One region of the Paenibacillus sp. FSL F4-0243 genome, then DNA from elsewhere that is predicted to be linked to it. Evidence: predicted binding sites of a transcription regulator. Region 1 holds the regulator's gene; the other holds the start of a gene.
The links. Region 1 encodes Rex, which represses fermentation and respiration genes when NADH is low (regulators of the CRP and FNR family bind a similar motif). Its sites were predicted from a motif close to TTGTGAAATATTTCACAA; they were not measured.
Positions count from the first base shown of each region.

Region 2: NSS87_RS20055 (flavocytochrome c) is a predicted target of Rex. The motif match lies at 6,081-6,098, and genes of this name have one in related genera.

Region 1 is NZ_CP150151.1:4,800,725-4,808,212, reverse strand. It holds gene dinG (ATP-dependent DNA helicase DinG) at 1-1,583, shown strand, start outside; gene NSS87_RS21410 (redox-sensing transcriptional repressor Rex) at 1,715-2,368, shown strand; gene NSS87_RS21405 (amidohydrolase) at 2,355-3,656, shown strand; gene NSS87_RS21400 (DUF5590 domain-containing protein) at 3,826-4,344, shown strand; gene NSS87_RS21395 (hypothetical protein) at 4,753-5,295, shown strand; gene NSS87_RS21390 (AAA family ATPase) at 5,288-6,790, shown strand; gene NSS87_RS21385 (3-hydroxyacyl-CoA dehydrogenase NAD-binding domain-containing protein) at 6,924-7,488, shown strand, end outside.
Region 2 is NZ_CP150151.1:4,492,109-4,499,596, forward strand. It holds gene NSS87_RS20035 (NADP-dependent malic enzyme) at 1-471, opposite strand, end outside; gene NSS87_RS20040 (2-hydroxycarboxylate transporter family protein) at 542-1,885, opposite strand; gene NSS87_RS20045 (response regulator) at 2,064-2,771, opposite strand; gene dcuS (DcuS/MalK family sensor histidine kinase) at 2,768-4,375, opposite strand; gene NSS87_RS20055 (flavocytochrome c) at 4,531-6,063, opposite strand; gene NSS87_RS20060 (DUF6855 family protein) at 6,247-6,657, opposite strand; gene NSS87_RS20065 (hypothetical protein) at 6,779-7,488, opposite strand, start outside.

The sequences.
Region 1 (7,488 bases):
GTTATTATCATCGGGCTAAGCATGAAGCTGGTATTGCAGACGTGGTCATTACGAACCACTCTAAGCTTTTCGCAGATGTTAAGGCTGGGCATCAACTACTTCCGGCTTATGAACATCTTGTAATAGATGAGGCCCATCATCTGGAGGACGTGGCTGGCAAGCATTTAGGCATGCATATGAAGCATTTCACGGTGGCACATACACTATCGCGTCTTTATAAGGATAGTCGAAATGGCCAACTTCCTACACTTCGCCAAATGCTTCAGTCATCAGGCAGTGAGGAAGCTTCTGAATGGAGCGGAGTGATCGATAGAATCTATCCGGACCTTCTTACCGTAAAAGAAACCTGGGATCTGCTTAGTGATAAACTATTCAGCCTCTTGCCGGAACGCAGCGATGCAGCGGCGGGAGAAGCCGGCCAGTTAGTCATGCGGCTACTTCCTACCCGTAAACCGAAAGATTGGGATGAATTGGTTGCTTTAGAGAATACTATGAATCTGACATTAAGCGAAATTATCCGTAAAGGTGATAAAATGCTTAATGAGATGCGAGATCAAGAAGGTCAATCTTCCTCAGATAGCCTAGTTACCGATATTAGCGGCTTATTTAAGGATTTAGCTTCTATACGTGAGCAAGTACGGTTTTTTATGGGATTAAATGATGAGAATGTAGTATATTGGCTGGAGGCGAATGGAAATTATCGCAGTAAATCGCTACAGCTGTATGCCGTTCCTGTTGATGTTAGTAATCAGCTTAAGGAGCTGTTTTTCGACAAGAAGAAAAGTATCGTACTAACTTCGGCGACACTCTCTGTGGATAAATCTTTCCAGTTTATGATTGATAATCTCGGACTTAATGAAGCTGCGGAAGAGGGGCGTCTGATGACATCACTCCTGCCTTCTCCCTTTAAGTATCGGGAGCAGGCGCTGTTAGTTATTCCGCGGGATTTCCCAAGTGTGAAGGGGAGTGTAGGCGATGCCCGATTTGTCGATACACTCGTACAGTCACTAGCAGAAGCAGCTATTACAACACGTGGGCGGATGCTTGTCCTGTTTACTTCTTACAAGATGCTACGCCAGGTTTATGATCCTCTGAAAGAGGCTCTAGCCTCACAAGAGATCACGGTGCTAGGTCAAGGCGTGGAGGGGGGCAGCCGTAGTAAGCTGATCCGCCGTTTTCAGGACAGTGCAGCCTCTGTGCTGTTAGGAACAAGCAGCTTTTGGGAGGGTGTAGATATTCCGGGTGAAGCATTAACATGCTTGGCTATCGTGAGGCTTCCATTTCAACCGCCGAATCACCCCCTAGCGGAAGCGAAGTCTGAGTTATTACAAGCCCAGAAGAAGAATCCGTTCATGAAGTTGTCTGTTCCTCAGGCAGTTATCCGCTTTAAGCAAGGATTTGGAAGACTGGTGCGGACAGCGCAAGATCGGGGTATTGTTATTGTGTATGACACAAGGGTGATCGAATCTCACTATGGGAAGTATTTCCTGTATTCGTTGCCTGGCCCGAAAATGGAGCATATGCTTACGGATCAAATGGTTCCTCGAATAGCGGAGTGGTTGGAGGACGGAGGCGTTTCTTGAAAAGGGCGTCTTCCCTCTAATTAATCACTCTACAATGAAGGGCGGTATAAGAATACCGCTCTTCATTGAGACGAGGTGCAGAAATTTCGATAGGATTTGAACAGAATATCACTTAAATTAGGAGGTAAATTATGAAATCGGATAAAATATCAGAAGCCGTTGTTCGCAGACTTCCTGTGTACTTGCGTTTCCTGAATGATCTCCAGAAACGTGAAATATTAACCGTTTCCTCACAAGAACTAGGACAAAAACTTGATTTGAATCCTGCTCAAATTCGTAAAGATTTAGCTTATTTTGGAGACTTTGGTAGAAAAGGTATCGGGTATGACGTAACTTATCTTATTGAAAAAATCCGTCATATTCTGAAGCTGGATCAACAATTGAATGTGGCTTTAGTAGGTGCCGGTAACCTTGGACATGCATTATCTAATTACAATGCTTATCTGAAAGATACTATGAAGATTACCGCTATATTTGACTCCTATGCACCTAAGGTAGGGCGGAAAATTAACTCTCTTACCGTTCAACCGATGGAGGAGCTTGGTCAGACGGTTCGTGAGCAAGGTATTCGAATTGGGATCATTACTGTGCCTGATTCAGAAGCGCAGAATGTAGCAGATATTCTCATTGAGTCTGGCATTGAGGCGATTTTGAATTTTGCACCAGTGATTCTAAAAACACCATCGAATATCCGGGTTCATGCTGCCGATTTTACAACGGATTTGCAAAGCCTTGCTTATTATTTGAAAGACGGAAAGGAAGAAACCGGAAATGAAGAGCAGTAAAACGATTATTAAGGGCGGGCGTTTTCTTATTCCGGGAACGGATGAGCCGGTTCTGAATGGATATATGACTATTGAAGATGATTTGATCACTTACATAGGAAAAGAAGAGCCTTTAATGGAAGATGATGTACAAGTTGTTGATGGCAGTCGTCTGCTGTTTATGCCAGGTCTGGTAAACACACATGGCCATGCGGCAATGTCATTGCTTCGTGGTTATGGAGATGATTTAGCACTTCAGGTGTGGCTTCAAGAGAAGATGTGGCCGATGGAAGCGAAATTCACTGGAGAAGATGTATACTGGGGAACCTCCTTGTCGGTACTGGAAATGCTAAAAGGTGGTACTACAACCTTCTTGGATATGTATGATCATATGGATCGAGTAGCAGAGGTAGTCGAATTATCAGGCATTCGTTCTGTACTGATGAGAGGCGTAATCGGATTATGCCCAGAGGAAGTACAAAATCACAAGCTTGCGGAAGCGATTTCTTTTGCACGAAATTGGCATGGTAAGGCTGATGGTAGAATTACGACGATGATCTCGCCACACGCCCCATATACTTGCCCACCGGACTTCTTTGTTAAGTTTGTTCAAGCGGCACATGATTTGGATTTACCGATGCATACCCATATGTCCGAGACCAAACGCGAAGTGGAGCAGAATGTGGTGGATTACGGACTTCGGCCTGTAGCGCATTTAGAGAAGCTTGGAATGTTCACACGTCCGTCTATTGTTGCACATGGCGTTCATTTGAATGATGAAGAGATCGAGATACTGGCTCGTCATGATGTAGGCGTGTCTCATAACCCAGGAAGTAATCTGAAACTGGCTAGTGGAGTGGCTCGGGTTACGGATCTTCTAAAGGCTGGTGTGAAGGTATCACTGGGTACAGATGGTGCGGCAAGCAATAATAACCTGGATATGTTTGAAGAGATGCGTCTTGCAGCCCTCATCCATAAAGGTGTAAGTGGTGATCCGACGGCTGTTCCAGCTCCGGAAGCGCTGCGTATAGCTACAGAGTATGGCGCAAAGTCTATCTTTTTAAATGATGTGGGTAGACTCGCTGTTGGCATGAAAGCGGACTTTATCGCGATTGATATAGACCAGCCGCATTTGCTACCACACACAGATCTGTTGTCTCATGCTGTATACTCTGCCAGTGCCAAGGATGTTGAGCATGTATGGGTGAATGGTAAACAGGTTGTAAAACATGGAGAATGTGTAACGCTAGATGAGGAAGCAATCCGTCGTAAGGCGCAAGAATCATTTGATGGACTGCTTAAACGGTAGTCTAAGATCATAACGAATAACTGAAAGGCTGTGACTTTCTGCGATTGCAAAGTTACAGCCTTTTGTGTTTCTGATAATTAGATCATTGAATTGGATATGAAACTTTGGATAAACACACAGGTGTGTTATATAATCAAAAAAGATATATTACTAGAAAGGGAGCTGTACCTTGAAGAAAAGGAAAAAATGGATCCTCCTGGGGTCAGTTCTGATTCTGCTCCTTCTGTTTGGACTTATCCAGTTCTATGCTTATATTATGAAAGATCAATGGAACGAGCGAGATATCGCTAAGGATGTCGCTAAAACCAGTGCTGGTCTGACAGAGGTAACCAAAGCGCAGAAATCCGTGTGGGATGAAAATGCGGTGTACTGGGTCTTAACAGGGAAGAATGAAGCCGGGACCGAGTTGATGGTTTGGGTACGTTTTACTGTAGACGGGAAGTTTGCTGAAGGAACCGACGCAGTATATGCTGAAGAACTAAGTAAAGGGACCTCTGAAGCGAAAATGCGTAGCCTTATAAAAGCCGATCTTCCGGACATCAGCATTGAGCGGTTGTTGCCAGGAGTATATAACGGGGAGTATGCTTGGCAGCTTTTTTATAAACAAAGCGGTCGATATTATTATCAATTTTATCGGTTCTCGGATGGGGCTCAAATGGGTGAAGGTTACAGTTTACCTAGCCGCTAAATTAAACAAAGGCATTATAAGAGAAACAAGCGGACCATTTATGGTTCGCTTGTTTTTTAAAATGACATATTATTTGATATACTATTAGTACACGAACTGTGATATACTATAAGAGTGGATTTATATATTGGGATTTAAAGATTCATACGAAAAAAGGTCTGTTATTTTAAGAGTAACAGCCCTTTTTTTGTCGAATTAAATCAATAAATTAAATAAAATGGAAAGAATTAAAAAATAAAATTTTAAATATCTTCACACTTTTTTTCAATATAGTATATACACCTGTGATATACTACTGTTTGTAATTAGAACAGTGTTAGTAGAACGTCAGGCTCTGGTGAGCTCTTAGCAGCTATGACTTTGGATCATTCTGTTTACATTTTTTCATCTTTGAGAGGAGGACGTTTCTTGAAATTACGTCTTGTACCTGTACTGATAACGTCTCTACTGTCGGCTATGCTATTATTCGGAGGATTCTTTTTATATCGTCAGTTTGCTTTACAGGAACCGCTCCAAAAGATTGTAACCGGATTTGAGGGAGTAAATACTTCACATATTAGTATTAACCGCGATGAGGTCACTTTGAAACTTGATTTGCAGCCGGGCACGAATTTACGTGATCTAGTATCGTATGTATCCAAAGAAGGAAAATCAGTGATTGAAGGACGTAAACTTAAACTCGATGTGGAGCAAAATTCAAGTGAACTATTGGATGATTACTGGGATAAAGCGATGTTCTCTGTAGCTGAAGCCATGGAGAGCCGTAAATATACGATTATACCTACAGAACTTGATAGATTGAAACAGCAAAATACGGAATTTAAAGATGTGATAGCATCTACTGATATCGACGACAACAATGTGTACGTAAGCTTGAGTAATGGAAAAGAAAGCAAATTTATTATTTTGCCGCGAAAACCTGCGACCTTGGGGGTATGGAATAATGCCTAAGTACCTTAAAGAAATTTTACTCGGATTTATTCCTGTACTGTTTATTTTCATGGCTTTTTTAGGTATTAATATATTCCCGATTGTTATAGCAGCTGGGATGCTCACTGCACTACTTATAATTGCTCATTTGCGTGGTGGGCTTACAGTGAACGCTGGTGCTGGAAAGAAACGCAAGAAGGAAGGACCTTCAAAGCTCACTTTTGAAGAAATAGGTGGGCAAGATAATGCGAAGCAAGAGCTTCGTGAGGCACTTGATTTTTTGATCCGGCATGAGGAGATCAGTAAATTTGGGATTCGCCCTTTGAAAGGGATTCTACTCACTGGCCCTCCAGGAACAGGTAAGACCCTTATGGCCAGAGCAGCTGCGCATTATACAAACTCTGTATTCGTGGCTGCATCAGGCAGTGAATTTGTAGAAATGTATGTAGGTGTCGGGGCCGGCCGGATCCGCGATTTGTTCAAGGATGCTCGTAACCGTGCTGTTAAGGAAAATAAACAGAGTGCCATTATTTTTATTGATGAAATTGACGTAATTGGCGGTAAACGTGAAGGCGGACAGCAGCGTGAATATGATCAGACCTTAAATCAGCTGTTGACTGAGATGGATGGTATTTATAATAACGAAACACCGCGTATTCTACTGGTAGCTGCAACAAACCGGAAAGAAATGCTTGATTCGGCATTGCTACGTCCTGGACGCTTCGACCGTCATATTCAAGTGGACATGCCTGACAAAAAGGGCCGCAAATCGATTCTGGAATTGCATGCGAAGAATAAACCTCTTCATCCAGATGTGAGTCTCGACAAAATTGCTGAAGAAGCCTATGGCTTTTCCGGTGCTCAGCTTGAAAGTGTCATGAATGAGGCTGCGATTTATATGATGCGTGAGGACTTGACGAAAGTTGAGCAGCGGCATCTGTCGATGGCGATTGACAAGGTAATGATGGGTGAAAAAACGGATAGAGAAACAAATCACGAAGAGAAAAAGAGAGTCGCCATTCATGAATTGGGACATGCCATCATGGCAGAGCTCCTTCGTCCCGGAAGCGTTAGTCAGGTTACGCTGACTCCGCGTGGGCAAGCCCTTGGTTATGTGCGACATAATCCTCAGCAAGAGCAGTATTTGTACACCAAAGATTATCTCGAAGATCAGATTATGATTGCACTTGGTGGAGCAGCTGCTGAAGAAATGTATTATGGTGGACGAAGCACAGGTTCACGCGGTGATTTCGATCAGGCGCTGAATATTGTGGAAACGATGATGAAGTCAGGTTTAACTTCGCTGGGTATTGCTAAGCTGGAAATGGTTACCACTGAAGAGCTTATGAAGGAAAATAGTAAGATATTGGATGAGCTGATGACGCGCACTCGTGAGCACCTTGAAAAGCAACGAAATGTATTTGATTACTCTCTTGACATTTTAATGAAGGAAGAAGTACTCTCTGGAGAGCAATTTCGATGTCAATTTCGTGACAGCGTCCTTTTACCAGCATAAATATTTATGCTGGTTATTTTTTTTTACTTTTCAGGCATGCTAAGATATCATTATATGTCGGGCTTTATAAATTTTTGCGACAGACAAGGTACAATACAAAAGTATAGATACCTGAAAGGATGGAGACTTTTTTATGAATTTCAAAAAAATAGGTGTCATCGGCGGTGGCACAATGGGACAAGGTATTGCTGAAATGTTAGCAGCCAAAGGCCTGGATGTATTACTAGTGGAGAAAACCGCGGAGAAACTGGACTACTCTTACGAAATGATCGAGACAAGTCTAGATAAGCAACTGGAGAAATGGGCGATCACTCAAGCTGAGAAGAAGCTGATTCTTAGCCGCATTCAAAAAGTGACACATTTCGCGGAGCTCAGCTCTTGTGACATGGTTATCGAAACCATTGTTGAGGATTTAGAAGAAAAGAAAAAGATTTTGAATCAATTGGATCAAGTATGCCCGAACCACATTATTCTTGCCAGCAATACATCAACACTTAGCTTGACTGAACTTGCAAGTTCTACGATGTATCCGGAACGCGTGATCGGAATGCATTTCATATATCCTGTAGCTAAAGTGGATCTTGTAGAAATCGTACGTGGTCTGAAAACTTCAGATGCTACTTTTGAAGATACAAAATCCTTTGTTGATGAGATTGTTGAGAAAAAAGGTGTAATGATTTATGAATCCCCAGGATTTG
Region 2 (7,488 bases), 310 kb from region 1:
ATCGTCGTGGAAGACTGGAATATCGAGCTCCTGCTTCAGTCTCGCTTCAATTTCAAAGCAACGAGGCGAAGAAATATCTTCGAGATTAATGCCTCCGAAGGTAGGGGCAATTGCTTTGACAATCGCGATAATTTCTTCGGTATCTTTTGTATCCAGACAGATTGGGAAAGCGTCCACATCTGCAAACTGTTTGAACAACGCTGCTTTGCCTTCCATGACCGGCATGGCTGCTTTGGGACCGATATCGCCAAGTCCGAGTACAGCTGTTCCATCACTAACGACAGCCACCGAATTTTTCTTAATCGTATATTCGTATGCTTTATCTTGGTCTGCGGCGATAGCCTGACACACTTTAGCTACTCCGGGTGTATATACCTTGGATAAATCCTCCATGCTTCGAATAGGGTTCTTCAAGCCGGTCTCCAGCTTGCCGCCAACATGCATCTTCATTACTTCATCCATTATTTTCATTACTGTTCCTCCTGTTAATTGCAATATATTTTTCTCTATAAGCTTTCTGGATGTATGCTTGACATCCTAATCAGCTCCAAAACCGCAATAGAATAGTTGCCACAATAACAGTGCTGACGCCACCGATCCGGGTGGAGATCTGGGCAAATGGCATGAGCTGCATACGATTGGAGGCAGAGAGAATGGCTACATCTCCGGTTCCACCCAAGCCGCTATGGCAAACGGTTACAATTGCCGCATCGACAGGGTACATATTGATTTTTCTTCCCACAAAATAGCCGGAAACCACCATGCTGAAGACGATGGCGAGGCAGGTCAGCACATAAGGTAGAGAGATAATGGCAGCTACATCCTTCAGAGGAACGTATAGCATGCCCAAACCTACCATGAGCGGCCATGTCAAGTTACCAGCAACGAACTTATACAACTGGTAAGCCCCATTTTCGAATCTTTCGGGAAGCGCCTTGACACATTTGATCAGTACGGCCATCAGAATCATGACAATCGGTCCGGGTATCCCTACATAATCTGCAAGCAATGCCCCAACAATGAAGAAACTGCATGCGATCAGAAGTCCCGCACCCATCATCATGAAATCTTTGGGTTTGCTATCCGGATTGTCATGCTGTAGATCGTCACCGGATTTGACTAATGTACCGTTACCGCTTAGATGGGGCTTTTTCTCGCCCAGACGTTTCAGGAAGCCCGCCACAATGATGGCGAATACGTTGCCGATAATTGCCGACGGGATCATCTGCGATACGTAATAACCCGCTTCGTGTCCACCCAGAATGCTTGAGTATGCAATCGAGAGAGGAAGAATGCCTTCACCGATTCCACCGCCAAGGATCGGTACGATAATAAAGAAGAAAGTATGATACATGCTATAACCTGTGAGCATTCCTACCAGTAGTCCGCCGAGAACCGCTGCAATCGTCCCGACGATCAGCGGGATGAAGATCCGCGTAATACCCGCTACCAATGTTTTGCGGTGCATGCCGAGCATACTGCCACTCACCAGGATGGAGATGTACAAGTACAGGAAGTTTGCCTCTTTCATCAATGTAGTGACAGCGTCTGTCACAGTAGAGTTGAACAAATTCAAGTAAATCAGCAGGGATGGGATCATAAGGGCCATGATTGCGGGGCCGCCTATATTTTTCAACAAGGGAAGTTTCATACCGATATCACTCAGCAGAATACCCAGAACCATAATGACAGCGAACCCTCCAATCATGTCATTCGGTAGCTTCCCGGCCACACTTGCAAGAAGAATGACCACTGCCAGAGCTAGATACACAGGGAGCGGAAAGACACCGACCTTAAATTGCTTACATTTTTGAATGAAGGCAGCCTTTTCTGGCAGGGGACCTTCCTTTCCTTTGGAAACAGGTGATGGAATCGTATTTTGCATTTTTCATTTCCTCCTAAACTCTTTTCTAGCCTTATAGTAGCGGAAATGAAAGCGCTTTTGTTTTTACGTAATTATTGATTGAATTATAAAAATTATTAAAGTAAGCGCTATCAAAAATAAGCAATCAAAAACCGCCGATTCCTTATAAAACTCGGAACCGGCGGCCCACTCCAAAAGGCTATATGAATTTAGAAATCACAGAACTACCGCGGGAAGACATGCGATATCGCTGTACAGGCCTTCCAATGGTGCCATAGGTCAATTCACTGTTCAGCGCTCCCATATCCGCGAGGACGGCAAGATATTTCCCGACCGAAACCCGCGAAATTCCGGAACTAACTGCAATCTCTTCAGTGCTAAAGGAATTTGCATTATGGGTCTCCACCGCTTTCCAGACCGTCCGAAGTGTATGCCGGGTAAAGCCCTTAGATAAATCCTGAACGACCGAGGGCTCTTTCCTATACCCGGTTAGCTTATCTAGTTCAGACTGATCCAGGGAATCCTGATTACGGAACAGGAAATGCTGCTCCTTGTAGGCGGAAAGGGCTGCGAGAAACCGTTCAAACTCAAACGGTTTGATAAGGTAATCGACTGCACCGTTCTGAAGCGCGTCTCGGATACTGTCCTTATCGCTCGCAGCCGAAATGATAATCACATCTATTCGTTTGCTGCCTCGACGGAGAGCGGACAGCAGCTCCAATCCATTGCTCTCTTTCATGTAAATATCCAGCAGAATCAGCTCGAAAGACTCATCTGCCAATTTGATCAGAGCTTCACCCACTGATTTTGCCCAGCCTTTACACTGAAAACCTTCCACTTGCTCCAGATAGAATTTATTCATCTCGGCTACCATCGGATCATCTTCTACAATCAATACACTAATCATTGACCATCACTCTTTGCTCGATAGGGTAAACTAACCGTAAATCGGGTCCCTTCTCCCTTTCCTGTTTCACAAACAATCTTACCTCCCATAGCTTTAAGGCTCCGCTCAACCAGATACAAGCCTATGCCTCGGTCATGTCCTTTTGTCGAATACCCCTGTTGAAAAATATACGGCAATTTCTCATCTGGGATACCGCTTCCATTATCGCTAACCGTAACTATCAGCGTCTTATCCTGATATTGAAAGCTGAAATGAATATATTTGCTGCCTCTACCTTCCGGCGCTTCCATTGCATTATCCAAAAGATTACCGACTATCGTAATGAGTTGGCAGGAGCGTTCCGGATCGCTAGGCTCCGGCAGAACCCCATCCTCCAGAAGCACCAGTCGAACTCCGGCTTCTCTGGCCCGGCTCAGCTTACCCAATAGAAATCCCGCCATCACAGGGTCCTTCACTTGTCTCACCACCGTTCCCATCTCTGCCTGTGTTGTTGTGACAGTACTTGTTATATACGCCTCCAACCGATCATACCTTTTCATATGTGTTAATCCTAATATTACATGCAGCTTGTTCATAAACTCATGCGCCTGGGCACGCAATGCCTCAGCATATAAGGAGATGCCAGATAACCTTTCCATAAGTATGCTGATCTCCGTCTTATCACGGAATGTGGCAATTGCACCTTCTACAGCTCCCTTTACATGAATGGGAACCACGTTTGCCAGTAACGTAACACCGCTATGCTCCACCTCCAAGTCCTGGCTGGCTTCACCGGTTTTGAGCACTGTATTCATCCGCAGTGATGGCCAAAAGCTCTCTACCGACTGGTTCAAGGGATCATCCTGCATGCCAATGGCTGCAAGCAAACGCCTGGCTTCTGTATTAATCAAAGTAATACGTGACTCTTTATCAACGGCAATGACTCCCTCCCTAACTGACTGTAGCATGGAGTTACGCTCTTCCAAAAGCTTAGCAATAGCGGCCGGTTCCATGCCAAACATCATTTTTTTGATAACACGTGCCAGCAGAAATGCTCCCGCAGCCCCTATTAGACTGCCTATAAGCAATCCCCAATAAAGGATTCCCACGTTCTCTCTTATGGCAAGTCTGATGTTTCCCAGTGATATCCCTACTGCCACCGCTCCTAATTGTTTCCCACTTGCAGAGAAGACAGGTGAAAACGCTCTTACAGATGGGCCCAAAGAACCCTCGGCTTCCGAAATGCTTTCCTGCCCCTGCAAGACTGCGGCTTCGTCGCCACCGATAAAATGCTTACCAATTTTGTCCTTGTCCGGATGGGAATATCGGATCGCATTCATATCCATGACCACAACAAATTCCACATTGTTCAACAATCGGATTTCCTCAGTGTAGCTTTGCAATTCAGACGAGCTGCGTGATTTGTTTAACGCTTCAATAATTAGAGGGTTACGCGATAACGTACGGGAAATGATCACAGCCTTTTGTTCCAACGAGGATTTTGTTTGTGAGGAAACCTTTATACTAAATAGCACATAGACCACTAGCAGCATTATGATAAGAACTGCACCAATCATCAAAGTAATTGTTGTTTGCAGCCGAAGTGTATGTTTGCCAATTTTCATCAGCTGTCCCTCCGGAAATTTTTCTTCATTCTAACGTATACGTGCAAGGCTGGCTATGACCTTATACGCTACACCTTTATAATAAAACAACAAACGCATGGCTAAGATGAGCCCAAGCGTTTGTTTGCCTAGCCGAAAAGAGGCAGGGGGATAACTTATTGTGCTTTTACGAATTCAGCGGATTTTATACCCGTTTGGCGGCCGAAAATAATGATTTCCGCAACAGAGTTACCGCCGATCCGGTTTTGACCATGCAAGCCTCCGGTAACTTCGCCTGCTGCAAAAAGGCCTGGAATCGGTTGTCCGTCTTTATTTAAAACTTCTGTGTTGGTGTTGATTTTCACGCCTCCCATCGTGTAGTGAATTCCCGGGCCGATTTTAATTGCATAATATGGCGCACCGGACAAGTCATTGTCCATTCCGGTTGTTCTGCCGAAGTCGGCATCCTGTTTATTCGTCACCGCGCTGTTCCAGGTCTCTAGTGCAGTTTTCAACTGATCTGCCGGTACGTCCATTTTTGTTGCCAAAGCCTCGATCGAATCTCCTTCGATAACGAAGCCCATTTTTTCATATTGTTCAATCGCTTTAGCGCGAGATTTTACGCCGGAATCAAATACAAGAAACGCAGACTTCTCAGGAAGCTTATTGATTGCAGCGGTGACATTATCTCTTGTATCCAGTTCGTTTGTGAAACGTTTGCCTACACTTGAAACCAGGATCGCTCCTTCCCCACGAACAGCCTCCCCAATGAGATAGGATTTTTCCTGCTGCACAGTCGGGTGAACTTGGATTTGATCCATATCGACTGTGGTACCGCCGAGCTTCTCAATCATCTTGATACCGTCACCGGTGCTGCCCGGCTGGTTGGTGGTAACGTACCCCTCCAAATCAGATCTGACTCCTGAAATCATGTCTAAATTGGCGCCGAAACCGCCGGTTGTCACCACGACAGCAGACGCTGTAATCGTTTTCTCTTCCGTTTGGTCAAAGATAACTTTGACGCCATTGACCTTACCGTCTTTTTCGGTAATTTCCTTGACATTGGCGTTCACAAAAAGGGGAATGCCTTGTTCTTGTACGTTTTTCACCAAGCCTTTGACAAGGTATTGTCCTACTGCAGAGCCATCTTCAGGACGGTGTGTGCGTTTTTCTTTCATCCCGCCTGTAATCGTGATATTATTCAATCTAATCCCGATAGAATCCAGCCAATCAATCGCACTTGCGGAATTGTCTACGAAGAAACGAAGCATCTCTTTATCGTTCGTATCATGGCCACCTTTTAAGGACTCTTCATAAAACAGATCATTGCTGTCTTCAATGCCTTGCTCTTTTTGAAATTTCGTTTCAGAAGCATTCATTCCCGAAGATGATTTTGTTGTATTTCCGCCGGCAACCGGCATTTTTTCAAAAATAACCGGGTTCATACCTTTTGCTCTCGCCTCAAGTGCAGCAGACATTCCGGCACCGCCTGCACCAATAATGATGATGTCATATTTATCTTTTAGTTGATCGTACGGTGTATAGCTAGCTTTGGATGCTCCCGAAACGGCTTCAGTTTCCTTTGTCTCGTTGATCTTGCTGGTGTTCTTGTTCCCGTTTCCATTGCTGCTGTTGCTGTTGCCACATCCTGTGATAACAAGCATGACTGAGAGAACGAGAATAAGAGCAGTGGTTACTTTTTTATTCATGTTATAGCTTTGCCCCCTTGTGAATATTTTTACAATCAGCTTAACGGCAAAGGCCCTGCTCTTGAAAGTTTATGTAACTAAAAAAAAACGTTTTGTAACTAAATTAATCACTGCAATGTGTACGAAAGACCACCGGTTAGGGGCATGGCTCAAAAAAAGAAGAGCCTTTAGGCTCTCCTTCGTTTACAAGATCGCTTTCATCCGATTGTTTCTTGGATTATGCTCTACTTCCGCAAGACCCAATTCTTCGAGCAACGGTGGGATATACATTCCGAATCGCCCCCGAAGTCCCTTCTTTAATCCATACCAACCGCCAACAGGGTTTTCAGGTGAACGCCCCCATGCTTCAACGGTACCTTCTTTTGCTGGTTTTTGCTCATCAGCACTTCCTAACTCCATCCAATCACCATTTTGTACAAGCATGGCGTGCAGATCTTCAATACAGCGATAGTCATAATGCAAAACCGTTTTCCCTACAGTGCAAACTATAATTTCTTTACCGTCTTTTTGGACCTTGTACATTTCATACTCGGATGTTTGCGGTGGTGTCTTTAATTTCCAAGGATTTTCCTTGGTTCCTGTAGCTGTCGACATATTTTCAACTCCCAAAGTAACTCACAAAATTAGTAAGTTCTAATCATATTATTATATTTGCATCACCTTACTATACTTCATTCCCTTTATTCATCCTACTCGTATAAGGAAGCTGGCACTATTATTCCAAGCTATTCAACTCCACCACATCTCCGCTAGTAGCCTTCAAAGCATAATTACAATCTAACTTCCCGCACAGCACATACTTCTTCTGCTCAGGATCATACACATAGACGGGTGTTAATTCGAACCATCCCTTGAGCTTGTCATAAGCTTCGTCATGGCTCACAGCAATTTCCCCTTCGCTCTTGAACTCATCAAACATATCGAGCATTGGCTTGTTATCCATATAATTTATAACCTTATAATTCTGCACATCGATGAACAGGAGGATCTTACGCTGGAATATACGATTACTTGGCGCCTTCATCCTCAGTGTTGCCTGAATATGTCCTCTTTCCCGTTGTAAAGTCTTCAGTATCCATTGTCCGGATTCATCTGGATAGAGCTGGCTTAAACCAGCTTCGACTGCGGCTATACATTCGGCTTGTTCTGCGTCTGTGATAGGAAATGAGTCCGGATGCGGCTCACTAGCTATTGCCTGCTCAATGGTAACAACCTCAAGTAGACGTATCTCCGTCCTTTCGAACGGCTCCAGCTCCGTATTCTGTTGCTCCCAATGGATTACTTGATCAATATTCAGTCGTGCTCTCGTACCTGATATAAACTCAAATGGGATGGTGGTTGTTCCGTCATTTGTAATGTAGATTTCTTCTATCCCATAGATCGACAGGAGTTGCTTCGTCTCGTACACCGGATATTCTATAAGCT